DNA from 2 places in the Planococcus alpniumensis genome. Region 1 is predicted to be linked to the other one. Evidence: predicted binding sites of a transcription regulator. Region 1 holds the regulator's gene; the other holds the start of a gene.
What was found. Region 1 encodes CtsR, which represses protease genes until heat stress. Its sites were predicted from a motif close to ATGGTCAATAAAGGTCAAACA; they were not measured.

Region 1 (8,123 bases):
CGCAGAGTGTAAAGGCACAAGGGAGCTTGACTGCGAGACGGACAGGTCGAGCAGGGTCGAAAGACGGACTTAGTGATCCGGTGGTTCCGCATGGAAGGGCCATCGCTCAACGGATAAAAGCTACCCCGGGGATAACAGGCTTATCTCCCCCAAGAGTCCACATCGACGGGGAGGTTTGGCACCTCGATGTCGGCTCATCGCATCCTGGGGCTGTAGTCGGTCCCAAGGGTTGGGCTGTTCGCCCATTAAAGCGGTACGCGAGCTGGGTTCAGAACGTCGTGAGACAGTTCGGTCCCTATCCGTCGCGGGCGCAGGAAATTTGAGAGGAGCTGTCCTTAGTACGAGAGGACCGGGATGGACACACCGCTGGTGTACCAGTTGTTCTGCCAAGAGCATCGCTGGGTAGCTATGTGTGGCCGGGATAAGTGCTGAAAGCATCTAAGCACGAAGCCCCCCTCAAGATGAGATTTCCCATTGCGCAAGCAAGTAAGATCCCTCAAAGACGATGAGGTAGATAGGTTCGGGGTGGAAGCGTGGCGACACGTGCAGCTGACGAATACTAATCGATCGAGGACTTAACCAACAAACTGAAACGCAAGTTTCCCACAATGTCGATTTATCCAGTTTTGAGCGAACAAGCTCAACATAGTCCAGTGATGATGGCAAAGAGGCCACACCCGTTCCCATCCCGAACACGGAAGTTAAGCTCTTTTGCGCTGATGGTAGTTGGGGGTTTCCCCCTGTGAGAGTAGGACGTCGCTGGGCAAGTAGAAAGGCCGTTACCGGTTCATTCCGGTAGCGGATTTTTTGTATTTTAAATTAAAAAAAGGATTGAAAATATATTATAAAGGGAAAAAAGAAATGAGGTGAAGACTTATGAAAGCAGGTTATTATACAGTAAAAATGATTGAGAAAAGAACTGCATTATTGGTTTCATTAAAAGATTCTGCTGAACAGTATACTTATCCAGTTGCAGATTTTACTCATGATGTAAATAAAGGGGATATAGTAGAAGTTTGGCAACAGGGTACACGTTGGAGAACAAAGTATGTTGAAGAAAAAACCCGTTCGGTATCAAGTCATACAAAAGATTTTATGAAACGGATGATGGATCAAGAATGAAGAGTCTCGGGATATTCAACCCGAGACTTTTTCTATCTCAGACTAAGTATTTGATATCCATAAAATGCTTATGTATAATTAAGTCAAATATAGTCAAAGTCAATCATTAGCGCATTTAAACGCTCAAGAGGTGAAAGCGATGCGGAATATTTCAGATATAATTGAAGGTTATTTAAAAGAGATTATCGAAATAAGCGGTAAGGACCTTATTGAAATTAAACGAAGTGAGGTTGCTGAGAAGTTTCAATGTGTTCCCTCTCAAATTAATTATGTGATAAATACTAGATTTACATTAGATCGTGGATATTTAGTTGAAAGTAAGCGTGGTGGGGGCGGATATATTCGTATTAAGAAAATACGCCTTCATAAGAAATCGGATTTGATTGCCCAAATTATCAATAGGCTTGAAACTGGTGCTTCACAAACTATGGCCGAAGATATTGTGTGGAGGCTTTTAAGTGAAGATGTTATATCGAAGCGTGAAGCTAAATTGATTTTGAGTGCCATTGATCGTTCTACTCTCGGGCTGCCTCTACCTATACGAGATGAAGTACGAGCGCGGATTTTAGTGGCGATGCTGTTTACTATTCAATATGAGTCGAACGGGCAAGGAGTGATCAAGTGATTTGTGAACAATGTGGAGAACGGCCAGCTACAGTCATTGTGAAGCAGAACCAGCAAGGCCATTTAACAGAAAAACACCTCTGTCACGTTTGTGCGGCGGAAAATCATAATATCAGTTTTTCTTTTGATCAAGATCCTATGGCAATCCATAACTTATTAGCCAATTGGTTTCCAAAACAGCAAGCCGCTGTAAGTCCTGTACGAAAAGAAGTTCCGATTTGCCCATCTTGTGGATTTACCTTCCAAAAATTCTTGAATCTCGGTAAGTTTGGCTGTGCTGAATGTTATAATACCTTTTCGCCTCAGCTAAATGAGATTTTAAAAAGAGTACAAAATGGGAATACAGAACACACAGGAAAGATTCCTGCTTCTTATGGAACAACGTTGAAAATCAAAAAGGAAATTGAAGAATTGAGAAAGCAAATGCAGGCTGCCATACAAGATGAGAATTTTGAAGAAGCTGCAAGGCTGCGAGATCAAGTTAAGGTCTTGAATGAAAAGCTTGAAGGAGGTGGGGGTGTTGGCAATTGATCGTTTCCTTCAACCCCGTGCAAGCAGTTGGATGGCTAATAACGGAGAACACGTTGATATAGCCATGAGTACAAGGATTCGGCTTGCACGAAATTTAGACGAATTTAAATTTCCCTACGCTTTTTCTGAAGATGAAGCGTTGAAAGTTGATAAAGCTGTTTCTTCGGTCTTGCTGGATAAGGGAAAGGAAGTTGGGTACGGTTTTACTCATATCAATATTGAAGAATTAAACGATCTACAACGTGAAGTGTTAGTAGAAAAACATTTAATTAGCCCTTATTTAGCAAATAGCCAGCATTCCAGTGCTGTATTATTATCGGATGAAGAAGAGCTTAGCGTTATGGTCAATGAAGAAGATCACATGCGGATCCAAAGTTTGCAGTCAGGCTTTCATCTGCAGGAAGCATATGACATAGCGAATAAAATGGATTCGCTTTTAGAAGAACACCTTTCTTATGCTTTCCATGAGAGATTTGGTTATTTGACCAGTTGCCCTACAAACACGGGTACAGGCATGCGCGCTTCTGTCATGCTTCATTTGCCAGCTTTAACGATGTCCCATCAAATCAACCGGATCATCCCGGCTATATCCCGTCTGGGGATGGTTGTGAGAGGGATTTATGGAGAAGGAAGTGAAGCGCTTGGTAATGTATACCAGATTTCTAACCAAGTAACACTGGGGAAATCAGAGTATGAGATTTTGCAGGATTTGCAAAACATGACCGAGCAGATTATTGAACAGGAACGAAGAGCAAGGGAAGCGCTAAATGCGAATTCTCCGCTGCTCCTTGAAGATAGGGTGTACCGGTCATTAGGTGTCCTGACTCACGCCCGTCTGTTGAATACAGAAGAAGCAGCTACTTGTTTATCAGATGTCAGACTTGGCATCGATCTTCATCTAATAACGGGTGTAGACATGTCGATACTGAATGAATTGATGGTCTTTATGCAGCCTGCGTTTTTGCAGCAGTATGCAGGACGTCCATTAGAAGCGAAGGAACGGGACCTGGCCCGGGCGGAATTGTTCCGGGAGAGGTTAGCTGATAACGGGATAAATACAAAAGGAGAGGATTTTGCATGATGTTCAACCGATTTACACAACGCGCACAAAAAGTTCTTCAATTAGCTCAAGAAGAGGCAATCCGCATGAAGCACGAATCGATCGGAACTGAGCATATTTTGCTTGGTTTGATCCGAGAAGGCGGCGGAATCGCTGCGAAAGCACTTGAAGCAATTGAAGTGAATACACAATTGATCGAAGACGGTGTCAAAGAACTAGTCGGGGTCGGCGAAAAAGATGTCGGGCCGATTGTTCATTATACGCCGCGGGCTAAAAAAGTGATCGAGCTATCGGTCGACGAATCCCGCAAGCTTGGGCACTCTTATATCGGAACAGAGCATTTACTGCTTGCTTTAATCCGTGAAGGCGAAGGGGTCGCGGCACGAGTTCTTGGGAATGCCGGTGTCAGCTTGAACAAAGCGCGCCAGCAAGTATTGCAACTACTTGGCAGCAACGAACAAGCATCGACTGGCACGAGCCCGAATGCTTCTGCCAATACACCGACTTTGGATGGCTTGGCACGTGACTTGACGCAAGTTGCGCGTGAAGGTAGCTTGGATCCTGTGATTGGACGCAGTGACGAAATCACGCGTGTGATTGAAGTATTGAGCCGCAGAACGAAAAACAACCCGGTATTGATCGGGGAGCCTGGTGTCGGTAAAACGGCGATTGCAGAAGGGCTTGCCCAGCAAATCGTTAATAATGAAATTCCGGAAACGCTTCGCGACAAACGCGTCATGGTGCTTGATATGGGTACGGTAGTTGCCGGAACGAAATACCGTGGTGAGTTTGAAGACCGCTTGAAAAAAGTGATGGATGAAATACGCCAAGCAGGCAATGTCATTCTCTTCATTGATGAGCTTCATACATTGATCGGGGCTGGCGGTGCTGAAGGCGCGATTGATGCTTCGAATATCTTGAAACCATCGCTTGCACGCGGCGAATTGCAGTGCATCGGTGCCACAACATTGGACGAGTACCGCAAGTACATCGAAAAAGATGCAGCGCTTGAACGTCGTTTCCAACCGATTCAAGTCGATGAGCCAACGGTTGAGGAATCAATCGAAATCATTAAAGGCTTGCGCGACCGCTACGAAGCGCATCACCGCGTGAAAATTACCGATGAAGCGATTGTTGCGGCAGCGAAAATGTCCGACCGTTATATTTCCGACCGCTTCTTACCGGATAAAGCGATCGATTTGATCGATGAGGCCGGTTCAAAAGTGCGTTTGCGTTCGTATACGACTCCACCGGATTTGAAAGAGCTTGAAGCCCGTCTTGAAGCGGCGCGTTCTGAAAAGAATGAAGCGGTGCAGAGCCAGGAATTCGAAAAAGCGGCTTCTCTTCGCGATGCCGAGCAGAAGTTGAAAGATGAGCTCGACCAGACGAAGAAAGAATGGAAAGAAAAGCAAGGCAAAGAAGAGTCTGAAGTGACAGTCGAAGATATTGCAAAAGTCGTCTCTATGTGGACAGGTGTGCCGGTATCGAGATTGGCGCAGACAGAATCCGATAAATTGCTTAATTTGGAACAAATCCTTCATAGTCGTGTAATCGGCCAGGACGAAGCGGTGACTTCGATTTCGAAAGCGATCCGCCGTGCGCGTGCCGGGTTGAAAGATCCGAAACGTCCGATTGGCTCGTTCATTTTCCTAGGGCCTACGGGCGTCGGGAAAACCGAGCTTGCGAAAGCCTTGGCTGAATCGATGTTCGGGGATGAAGATGCGATGATCCGCATCGATATGTCTGAGTACATGGAACGCCATACGACTTCACGCCTTGTTGGGTCACCTCCAGGCTATGTCGGCTATGAAGAAGGCGGCCAGTTGACGGAAAAAGTTCGCAGAAAGCCATATTCAGTCGTCTTGCTTGATGAAATCGAGAAAGCCCACCCTGAAGTTTTCAATATCCTCTTGCAAGTACTTGAAGACGGGCATTTGACGGATTCCAAAGGGCGTCGCGTCGATTTCCGTAATACGGTAATCATCATGACGTCGAACGTCGGTGCACAGGAATTGAAATACAATAAGTATGTTGGCTTTAACTTGGAAGATTCGAAGACGGATTATAAAGACATGAAAGGCAAGATGCTCGCGGAATTGAAGAAAGCGTTCCGTCCTGAATTCTTGAACCGTGTCGATGATATGATTGTCTTCCATTCACTTGAAAAGAACGATTTGCGCAAGATTGTCGAGCTGATGACGCAGCAGTTGACGGGCCGTTTGAAAGAACAGGACATCGATCTGGAGCTGACAGAGGCAGCGCTTGATAAAATTGCCAAAGAGGGGTATGATCCGGAATACGGAGCACGTCCTTTGCGCCGCTCACTTCAAAAACATGTCGAAGACCGTTTGTCTGAAGAGTTGTTGAAAGGTACAGCAATTGCCGGGCAAAAAATTGTCTTCGATGTACAGGGCGATGAATTCATTGTCCGTACGAATGAAGGGGCCGTAGAGAAATCGTAACGATATCCCGCCCGCCGGATATGTCTCCGGCGGGTTTTTTCTATATATAGGAGGTAACTATGGCGAAGAAAAAAATAAAGTTCATCTGCCAGTCCTGCGGTTATGAGTCTGCAAAGTGGATGGGGAAATGCCCAGGTTGTGCGGCATGGAACACAATGACGGAAGAAACAGAAGTTGCAGCACCGAAAGGCACAAGAGGCGCATTCCAGCATAGCGCTCCTCAAGTTGCTCAAAAAGCGACACCAATCAATTCGATTGAAACGAAAGAAGAGCCGCGCACAAAAACTGAAATGGAAGAGTTGAACCGCGTGCTCGGTGGTGGAATTGTTTCCGGCTCGCTTATTTTGATCGGGGGCGACCCTGGGATCGGGAAATCGACGTTACTCTTGCAAGTGTCGGCACTTCTTGCGAAAGCTGGCAAGAAAGTGCTGTATATTTCAGGTGAGGAGTCGATTCGCCAGACGAAAATGCGGGCGGAGCGGCTGGATGCGGTTTCGGGGGACTTATTGATTTTTGCGGAAACCAATTTGGAGCTGATCCATCACACGATTGAAGAAGTAGAGCCGGATTTTGTGATTGTCGATTCAATTCAGACGGTTTATCATCCGGAAGTGACATCTGCGCCCGGTAGTGTGACGCAAGTTCGTGAAAGCACGGCAGAATTGATGCGTGTGGCGAAAACGAAAAACATCGCGATTTTCCTGGTCGGCCACGTGACGAAAGAAGGCCAGATCGCTGGACCTCGTATCTTGGAGCATATGGTCGATACGGTGTTGTATTTTGAAGGGGAACGGCATCATACGTACCGCATTTTGCGCAGTGTCAAAAACCGCTTCGGTTCGACGAATGAAATTGCGATTTTTGAAATGCTGCAAGGTGGGTTAAAGGAAGTGTTGAATCCGTCCGAGCTGTTTTTACAGGAACGTTCAAGTGGCACAGCGGGATCGACGGTTGTCGCTTCCATGGAAGGGACACGGCCGATACTGGTGGAGATTCAGGCATTGGTCACCCCATCGAGTTTTAATTATCCGAAGCGAATGGCGACTGGGATTGACCAAAACCGGGTATCGTTATTGATGGCGGTGCTGGAGAAGCGCGTCGGCTTGATGCTGCAGTCGCAAGATGCGTATATTAAAGTCGCGGGCGGCGTGAAGCTGGATGAACCAGCGATCGATCTCGCCGTGCTCGCAAGCATTGTCTCGAGTTTCCGGGATATTGCACCGAAAGTGGATGATTGCATTATCGGTGAAGTCGGGTTGACCGGAGAGGTGCGCCGTGTGTCGCGCATCGAACAGCGTGTGCAGGAAGCGGCAAAGCTGGGCTTTAAGCGTGCCATCATACCAAAATCGAATATGGGCGGTTGGGATTTTCCGGAAGGAATCCGCGTCGTTGGTGTTGAAACTATAAACGAGGCGTTGAAGGAATTATTCCCGCAACAATAAGGGGCAGCAATGCCTCTTTTTTTCTATTATCGGCAGGGTGGGGTTATACGGAGTGTTTCATAATTAAAACGTGTATAATATCAAGAGAAGGAGGTGGAACAAATGCTTCGGAAAATTATTCAGCTATTGTTTTTATTAATAGGCGCTACGGTTGGAATTTTATTTTTGCCATATGCTTTTGAACTTATTTCTATCTCTAATAATCCATGGATCAACAACCCGTATGTCGCTGCCATTATCGGTGCTGCGATTTTTTATGTACTGTCCTTATTGTTCGTCGATTCGATTATCCATTTCATGAAATGGATGGAGGGCAAATTGCTCCATGCCCCGACAGCAGATTTGCTATTTGGCACACTAGGGATGATTATTGGCTTGGTGGTTGCCTTTTTGTTCGGCTTTGCCTTAAACACTATCGATTTGCCATTAATCGCGACAGTTGCGCCGATTATTCTTTCCGTTGTTCTCGGTTATTTGGGATTCCAGGTCGGTTTCCAAAAGCGCGATGAATTGATGGGGATGCTCGCACCTGCTAAACTAGCGAGCGGAAAAAAGCCGGAAGATGAACCGGTGGAAAAATCAGTTTATAAATTGCTCGATACGAGCGTCATCATCGATGGGCGGATTGCGGATATTTCAGAGACTGGATTTATGGAAGGGATCTTTGTCGTACCGCAATTTGTCATTGCAGAGCTTCAGCACATTGCGGATTCGTCCGACACGTTGAAGCGCACACGCGGCAGACGGGGACTCGATATCTTGAAGCGCCTGCAGACAGAGCGCGTAGGAGCGATTATGATTACGGAAGAGGATTTCGGTGATGCGGCTGAAGTCGATATGAAGCTCATGCGTGCAGCCCAGAAAATGGGCGGGAAAGTTGTG
Region 2 (8,123 bases), 1.1 Mb from region 1:
CTCTGTGGGCAGCCCCGAATGCATCGTTGACGAATACATCCGCGAGAGCCGCAAATTGTTTTGCGAGTTCCGGGTCATTCTTTTCTTCGCCCGCATGGAAACGAACGTTTTCAAGCAATAGAATTTCGCCTGGTTCAAGTGAAGCGATTTCCTGCTCCACTGTGTCCCCTACGGATTCTTCAAGGCATTTCACGTCGTTGCCGAGCAATTCGGCCAACCGTGCGCCTGCCGCAGCTAGTCTCATGTCTTCGTTGACTTGGCCTTTCGGGCGACCGAGATGGCTTGCCAAGATCACTTTTGCGCCTTGCCCGACCAAATACTCAATCGTCGGCATGGCCGCACGGATGCGCGTGTCGTCAGTCACTTTCCCGTCTTCCATCGGTACGTTGAAATCTACACGGCAAAATACGCGTTTTCCTTTCAAATCCAAGTCTTTCATGGTCATTTTCTGCAGCATGAAAATACCTCCTATTTATATTCAAAAAAATAAGGGGTGGGGTTAATTCCCCACCCCTTTTACCCTCTTTATTATAGAGGTTCATTGGTAATTAAGCTATGATTTTCAGCTTACAGCCCTTTTTTGTACATGTGTACAGCCAAGTCTACACAGCGTGCAGAGTAGCCGGATTCGTTGTCATACCAAGCTAGAACTTTCACCATGTTGCCGCCTAGAGCCATTGTAGATTGAGCATCTACTGTAGCTGAAGCTTTGCTGCCATTGTAGTCGCGTGATACAAGCGGAAGTTCGCTGTATTCCAAGTAGCCTTTCAGCTCGTTTTCAGTCGCTTCTTTCAGCGCTTGGTTTACTTCTTCAATAGAAGCATCTTTATCAAGTTCAGCGACAAGGTCGATCAACGAAACGTTCGGTGTTGGAACGCGGATTGCCATGCCATCGATTTTGCCGTCAAGTTCAGGCAATACTTTTGCAACAGATTTCGCTGCGCCAGTAGTTGTCGGAATCATCGACTCAGCTGCTGCACGCGCACGGCGGTAGTCAGAGTGAGGCGCATCAAGCAATGCTTGGTCGTTCGTGTAAGAGTGGATTGTTGTCATCATGGCTTTTTTGATGCCGAATTTTTCATTCAACACTTTAGAGATGCCGGACAAGCCGTTTGTTGTGCAAGATGCATTTGAAACGACGTGGTGTTCTTCAGGGTTATACGTTTCTTCGTTAACGCCCATAACCAGCATCTTCATGCCGCCTTTGCCAGGAGCTGAAAGGATGACTTTCTTAGCGCCAGCTTCGATGTGTTTCGATGCTGCTTCTTCTGTTGTGAAGATTCCTGTCGATTCCAACACGATGTCGATTTGGTGCTCTTTCCAAGGCAATTGCGCTGGGTCTTTTTCAGCGAATACTTTGATTTCCTTGCCATCGACGAAGATTGAGTTGCCTTCTGCTGTAACTTCAGCGTCCAACGTTCCGTGCACTGAATCGTATTTCAATAGATGTGCAAGCATAGCTGCATCTGTTAGGTCATTGACTGCTACTACTTCCACTTCACTGTTTTGCATTGCTTCACGGAATACGACACGGCCGATACGGCCAAAACCATTGATTGCTAATTTTAAAGTCATTTATAATTCCTCCAATTTTGTTGTTGGGTTGAGTATTGCCCTTGCTGCTCCCTCATCTGTAACGAGGATGGTACGTTCAGGCGCGGCCTGGAAATAAGATTCGATGGCACGCGCTTTCGTGCGTCCTCCGGCGACCGCCATGATGGCCGGTGCTTTTTGGACCTGCTCTAATTGAATGCCCGCTGTTGGGATGCGATAAACTATTTTTCCGGTTTTATCGAAATAATAACCGAAGGCTTCGCTGACAGCTCCGCCTGTTTTGATCTTCTCGACTTCGTTCACGGAAGAGCGGCGCCTGATGGCCATCTCTTCTGCATCGCCGATTCCGTGGATGACTAAATCCGTCCGGTCATAGAGCTCCATCATTTCTTTGATGACAGGTTCCCTCATCATCATTTCAAGTGCTTCAGCACTCAAATGCTCAGGCAGATAAAGCGTGCGGACAGCTCCACCTGTTTTTTCGGCAAAGGATGAAGCGATGGTGTTCGCCTGGTGAAGCATTTCTTCCCCCAGGCCGCCTCGAGCAGCGATAAACTGCATGGCGGGATTTTTCTTCGCCGTACGGATTTCAGCTGCCACGGCGGCCATCGTACTGCCGCCAGTTACAGCGATCGTCCGGCAGCTTTCGAACATTTCCTCCGCGATGCGAGCGGCTTGCCTGCCGATAGCGGCTTTGACCGATGATAGCCGGTCGCTATCCCCTGGCAGGACGACTGCTTGTTTGATGCCGAGTTTCGCTTGAAGCCCAACTTCGAGCTCAGCGGTCCCAGCCAATTCCTTGACCAGCTCACGGAGTTGGTCAAGGACATCGTCCCCCAGTATCGTCAGGCTCATGCCGCTCTTGCTCATTTCGATTAAGGCTTGGTCCCTCAATAAGTCGGTCTCTTTGCGGATTTCCCTTTCGGCTGCGCCTGTCATCTCGCTGATCGTGCGCCTTCCCACGGGCTGTTCGGTTTGAATCAGCTCGAGGATGCTATAGCGCTTTTTCAGCAAGCTTGGCAGTTCAGGCAATAGATGCACTTGCGCTTGCAGAACTGGATCCATCGCTCCACCCCTTTGTTGGACGTTTTCTGTCCCACTACATATAATTACGTCCCACTAGATTCATTGTAGCCGAGCTATTAGATTTATGCAAATAAAAAGAAGCGTTAAAGAATTAACGCTTCCAGAAGTTCGCCGTAGCCGAAATTTCCGTAGAGCAGCACATTTTCCTGTTTCGTGAGCACCGGAATCATCAGCATATATTGTTCGTGCAATTGTTCATCTTCTTCAATATTGATTTCCCAGAAGTCGATCGGGTAATCTTCCTGCAGCAACCGCAATGCAGACTTTGCCTCTTCGCAAAGCCCACAGTTCGGCCGGGTATAGAGTGTATACATGCCATTCCTCCTTATCAGAAGCCTCGCCCGGCTCCGCCGCCTCCCGAAGAGCCGCCCCCGCCGCCGCGGAAACCTCCGCCGCCGGAACCGCCGCCGGAACCGCCTCCGAAGCCGCCGCCAAAACTGCCGGGCCCGAAAAATCCGCCGCGCCTCATGGTTCTTCCGCGGCCGCGACGTCCACGTCCGCCGCCGCCTCCTGTAAACAGGAACAACAAAACAAGTACGATCAGGAACGTGACGATCGGCTGCATAAAGCCGCCTTCACCTTCACTGCTGCCTGACGTCACTTCATTGAGCGGCTGTGGGCTGACCGCTTCCCCGTCCCAGCCGTATTCCGCAGAAACTTCATTGTACAGCGCTTGGTACGTATTGAGAATCGCTTCGTCCGGCTGGTCTTCACGCAAATACGGAACAGCGTAATCATCCAAAATGCGCCCGACTTTCCCATCAGGAAGTGCCCCTTCAAGGCCGTAGCCAATTTCGATATAAATCTCACGGTCCGTCATCGACAGTACTACCATTACGCCGTTGTTTTCTTCCGCAGAACCTACACCATAATGGCGCAACGCTTTATTGGCGTAGCTTTCGATCGGCTCGCCTTCAAGCGAATCGACAACCATGAGGGCAACCTGTGCAGTGGTTGCATCTTCCAGGCCAGCGCCCAAGCTCTTGATCTCGGCTTCTTGCTCTTCGCTCAAGATGCCGGCAATATCCTGGATGTAAATATCATCAGTCAACTCCGGAAATTCTGCCGCCTGCGCGGTTCCGGCGAGCATCAGCAACAGCATGAGCAAAACAGAAATTCTTCGGATCATTCTTCGTCAGTCCCAAAGTCCACATCCGGCGCATCTTCCGCCCCAGCATCAGCTTCGAAATATTCCTTTTCATCAAAGCCGAAAATTCCCGCCACCATATTGCCTGGGAAACTGCGGACTTCCCGGTTGAACTCTGTCACCGAGCCATTATAGTCTTGGCGGGCGACGGCGATCCGGTTTTCTGTTCCGGCCAGTTCATCGGATAATTGCTGGAAATTCTCACTCGAGCGGATTTCCGGATAGTTCTCGACGACGACCAGCAAGCGGCTAAGCGCACCGCTCAATTCGGCGTCTGCCTCTGCCTGCTCTTCAACCGATCCGGCATTCGCCATGCTTGAACGGGCTTCCGTGACACTATCGATGACCTCTTGTTCCTGGTCAGCAAAACCTTTTACCGTCTCGACCAAGTTCGGGATTAAATCAAGCCTACGCTGCAATTGGCTTTCCAGTTGCGCGTACGATTGATTGACGTCTTCTTCCAATTGAACAAAACTATTATAACTTGAACCGAATACGGCGATGGCAATGACGATCAGCCCAATCACCAGTAGCAATGGAATAAGTAATTTTTTCATTTTCCCGTCTCCTTTTCTTTTACAATAATATTATTTGTTTTCCCTGACAGCTTGTTCCTTGAAACCCAATACACCTGATTCTACGTTTCAGGGGCTAAAAAGATTCAATAAAAAAACCGCACAGCCTTTGGCAGGCTGTGCGGTTTTTTATTTTTTACACCCTCGGAGGGAATCGAACCCCCATCTCAAGAACCGGAATCTTACGTGTTATCCTTTACACTACGAGGGCAAATGTTGTTCGCGACTTTTCTATTATACAAAAGCTTTCTTCTTATTTCAAGCGCCTATTTTCAATTCGTTAGATTTGACCTTCATTGACCATGGTGTGTATGATGAATGTACGGCTGAACGGTGTTTCAGCAGCACTTACATTTACCTGAAGGAGGAAATAATCCATGAATTTAATCCCTACAGTAATCGAACAGACAAGCAGAGGCGAACGTGCATACGACATTTACTCCCGCCTATTGAAAGACCGCGTCATCATGCTCGGCAGCGGAATTGACGATAACGTCGCCAACTCCATCGTCGCGCAATTGCTATTCCTTGAAGCTGAGGATCCGGAAAAAGATATTTCCATCTATATTAACAGCCCAGGCGGCAGCATCACAGCCGGTATGGCGATCTACGATGTTATGCAATTCATCAAGCCAGATGTCCAGACAGTTTGCATCGGCATGGCTGCATCCATGGGCGCTTTCCTTCTGGCAGCCGGCACAAAAGGCAAACGCTATGCATTGCCGAACGCTGAAGTCATGATCCACCAGCCACTTGGCGGAGCTCAAGGGCAAGCGACCGAAATTGAAATCGCCGCAAAACGCATCTTGTTCTTGCGCGAGAAGTTGAACCAAATTCTATCAGAACGCACTGGCCAGGAACTTGAAGTGATTTCACGAGATACAGACCGCGATAACTTCATGACTGCAGAACGTGCACTCGAATATGGTCTCATCGACCAAATCATCACGCGCAACAAATTGCCGGAAAATCACGAAAAAGAAGAGTAAATCATAAAAAAGAACTGCCCTTCATGCATCTGCATGAAGGGCAGTTCTTTTTTTGATGCTTAAAGCGTATGGCTTTATGCTTCTTTATCAATCAATTGCGCCAGCGCACCGACTGCGGATTCTTCATCGGCGCCGTCGGCCGAAATTGTCACGTTGGTTCCTTTGCTGACAGCTAAGCTCATGATGCCCATGATGCTTTTAGCATTGACTTTCTTATCGCCTTTTTCCAAATATACATCCGAACTATAGCGATTGGCTTCTTGTACGAACAATGCCGCCTGCCTCGCTTGTAATCCTGATTTCAATTGCACTTCCACTTGTTTTTCTACCATGCATATCCTCCTCCGAAAACTTGACTGTCACGCAATCTATAGAAAAGAGCAGCCTTATTACCGGCTGATCGTTTCGCCTTTTCTCAACGACTCGGCAATCTCATCGATTTTCCGGAGCCTGTGGTTGACGCCTGACTTGCTCACTTTTCCTGTCGATACCATCTCGCCCAGTTCTTTCAGTGTGACATCCTGGTACTCCACACGCAAGCGGGCTATCTCTTTCAGGCGATCCGGCAATTGGTCGATTCCGATCACTTGGTCGATAAAGCGGATGTTTTCGATTTGCCGCAACGCCGCATCAATTGTCTTATTCAAATTGGCCGTTTCGCAATTGACTAAACGATTGACGCTATTACGCATATCGCGAAGGATTCGGACATCCTCGAATTTCAATAGCGCCGAGTGGGCGCCAGTCAAGCTGAGGAAGTCAGAAATTTTCTCCGCCTCCTTCAAATAAGTCACAAATCCTTTTTTCCGCTCAATCATTTTCGCGTTCAATTGGAAATGGTTCATCAGGATGACCAGCGCTTCAGCGTGGTCTTTATAGGAAGAATACACTTCCAAGTGGTAAGAGGACGTTTCGGGATTGTTGACCGACCCTCCGGCCAAAAAGGCACCGCGCAAATATGAGCGCTTGCAGCACGTCGTCGAGATCAGTTCAGGGGAGATATCCTGCTGAAACTGAAAGCCTTCCGACAAGATTAACAAATCCTCAAGCACGAATTTTGCGCCTTCCCGCAAGCGGCAAATATAGACGTTGTTTTTTTTCAACCGCATTTTTTTGCGAACTAACAACTCCACCGGATACGCTTTATAGAAGCGCTTTAGCAAGGTATAGATTCTTCTCGCAATAGCTGCGTTCTCAGTTTGGATATCCAGGCTCAACTGGCGATTGGAGAATGACAGCGTGCCATTCATGCGGATCATCGCCGACAGCTCTGCCTTGCCGCAGCAATCATCCACTTCAATCTGCGTCATTTCTTTTTTTGTTTCTGATGCAAAAGACAATTATGCCCCCCCTTTCAAGCTTTAGGAATACCGGCGCTGCGATGGTACCTGCGATTCGCTGCTGGTGTATTCAAAAAGCCATTTCGCCACTTTCATCGGTTCATGCCGTACGGCTTCCCCAAAAATATTCGCAATATCATGGCGATATACTTCAAGCCCCATATTTTTCAGGCGTTCTTCATCGTATTCCACCGGCCATGCTTTTTCTTTTTTGTATCTTTCAGCCACTCCCTGCGGCATTTGAACTTTGTCGATCAAAATGGCATCGAGAAAGTTTACGCCTACATGGTCGTATAATGCTTTCACATGGTCCGAGGCTGTATAGCCGTATGTTTCGCCCGCCTGGGTCATCAAATTGCAAATATAGATTTTTCGCGCCTTCGCTTCGAGCAGCGCTTTTTTGATATCCTTCACGAGCAAATTGGGCAAGATGCTTGTGTACAAGGAACCCGGCCCAATGACGATGACATCCGCTGATTGAATCGCCTGTATGGTATCCGGCAATGTTCTGACGCCGGCCGGTTCAAGGAATACACGCTTGATCGGCTGCATATAGGCGGGAATTTTGGATTCACCTTTAATGATGGTTCCATCTTCTAGTTCTGCATTCAAGGTCACCAATTGATTGGCAGCAGGCAAAACCGTGCCATTGACATTCAAGACACGGCTCATTTCCCGCACTGCGTGGGAGAAATCACCGGTCAAATCGGTCAATGCCGCAAGCATCAGATTGCCTAGTGAATGCCCTTCCAAATCGAGCGAATGCTTGAAGCGGTATTGGAACATTTCCGCAACTAACGGTTCTGCGTCCGACAATGCGGCCATGACGTTGCGAATGTCCCCTGGCGGAGGAATATCCAAGTCATCGCGTAAACGCCCAGAGCTGCCTCCGTCATCTGCCACTGTGACGATTGCCGTCAAGTCGAGCGGAAAAGTTTTTAAGCCCCTCAGCAAAGTGGACAGACCGGTACCGCCCCCGATGATTACGACTCGTTTTTGCTGGAGACTTTTTTCCATATGCTCAGCCCTTTCTGATTTTCACATCTCTATGCGTAATGCTGACTTTGTTGTTTTTCGCTAGGTATTTCCCGAAATATTCAGCAAGCGTTACAGATCGGTGCTGGCCGCCCGTGCAGCCAAAAGCAATGACCAATTGCGCTTTGCCTTCTTGTTTGTACTGGGGAATCATGAAATCGAATAAATCCTCAAGCTTACTCACCAGCGTCTGCGTCTCCTGCCATTTCAAGACATAATCGGAAACCGGCTGATCCAAGCCCGATTGCGGATTCAATTCCTCTATATAATAAGGATTCGGCAGGAAGCGTACATCGAAAACCAGGTCGGCATCAATCGGCATGCCATGCTTAAAGCCGAAAGACATCAAATTGACCGTAAAGACATTGCTTGTTTTCGAAGCGAAATCCGACGTAAT

Region 2: the regulator CtsR is predicted to act here: its motif matches at 4,646-4,666, upstream of clpP (ATP-dependent Clp endopeptidase proteolytic subunit ClpP).

Annotation. Positions count from the first base shown of each region.
Region 1 covers NZ_JAAMTH010000001.1:96,240-104,362, forward strand. Annotated here, with positions in the region: rRNA gene G3255_RS00470 (23S ribosomal RNA) at 1-583, shown strand, start outside; rRNA gene rrf (5S ribosomal RNA) at 650-765, shown strand; gene G3255_RS00480 (hypothetical protein) at 877-1,122, shown strand; gene G3255_RS00485 (CtsR family transcriptional regulator) at 1,262-1,747, shown strand; gene G3255_RS20200 (UvrB/UvrC motif-containing protein) at 1,744-2,277, shown strand; gene mcsB (protein-arginine kinase McsB) at 2,267-3,358, shown strand; gene G3255_RS00500 (ATP-dependent Clp protease ATP-binding subunit) at 3,355-5,799, shown strand; gene radA (DNA repair protein RadA) at 5,859-7,241, shown strand; gene G3255_RS00510 (PIN/TRAM domain-containing protein) at 7,344-8,123, shown strand, end outside.
Region 2 covers NZ_JAAMTH010000001.1:1,195,091-1,203,213, reverse strand. Annotated here, with positions in the region: gene G3255_RS06100 (phosphoglycerate kinase) at 1-457, opposite strand, end outside; gene gap (type I glyceraldehyde-3-phosphate dehydrogenase) at 568-1,575, opposite strand; gene G3255_RS06090 (sugar-binding transcriptional regulator) at 1,576-2,619, opposite strand; gene G3255_RS06085 (glutaredoxin family protein) at 2,724-2,954, opposite strand; gene G3255_RS06080 (TPM domain-containing protein) at 2,969-3,769, opposite strand; gene G3255_RS06075 (LemA family protein) at 3,766-4,344, opposite strand; tRNA gene G3255_RS06070 (tRNA-Arg) at 4,502-4,573, opposite strand; gene clpP (ATP-dependent Clp endopeptidase proteolytic subunit ClpP) at 4,740-5,351, shown strand; gene G3255_RS06060 (HPr family phosphocarrier protein) at 5,426-5,683, opposite strand; gene whiA (DNA-binding protein WhiA) at 5,741-6,691, opposite strand; gene mgfK (gluconeogenesis morphogenetic factor MgfK) at 6,713-7,708, opposite strand; gene rapZ (RNase adapter RapZ) at 7,713-8,123, opposite strand, start outside.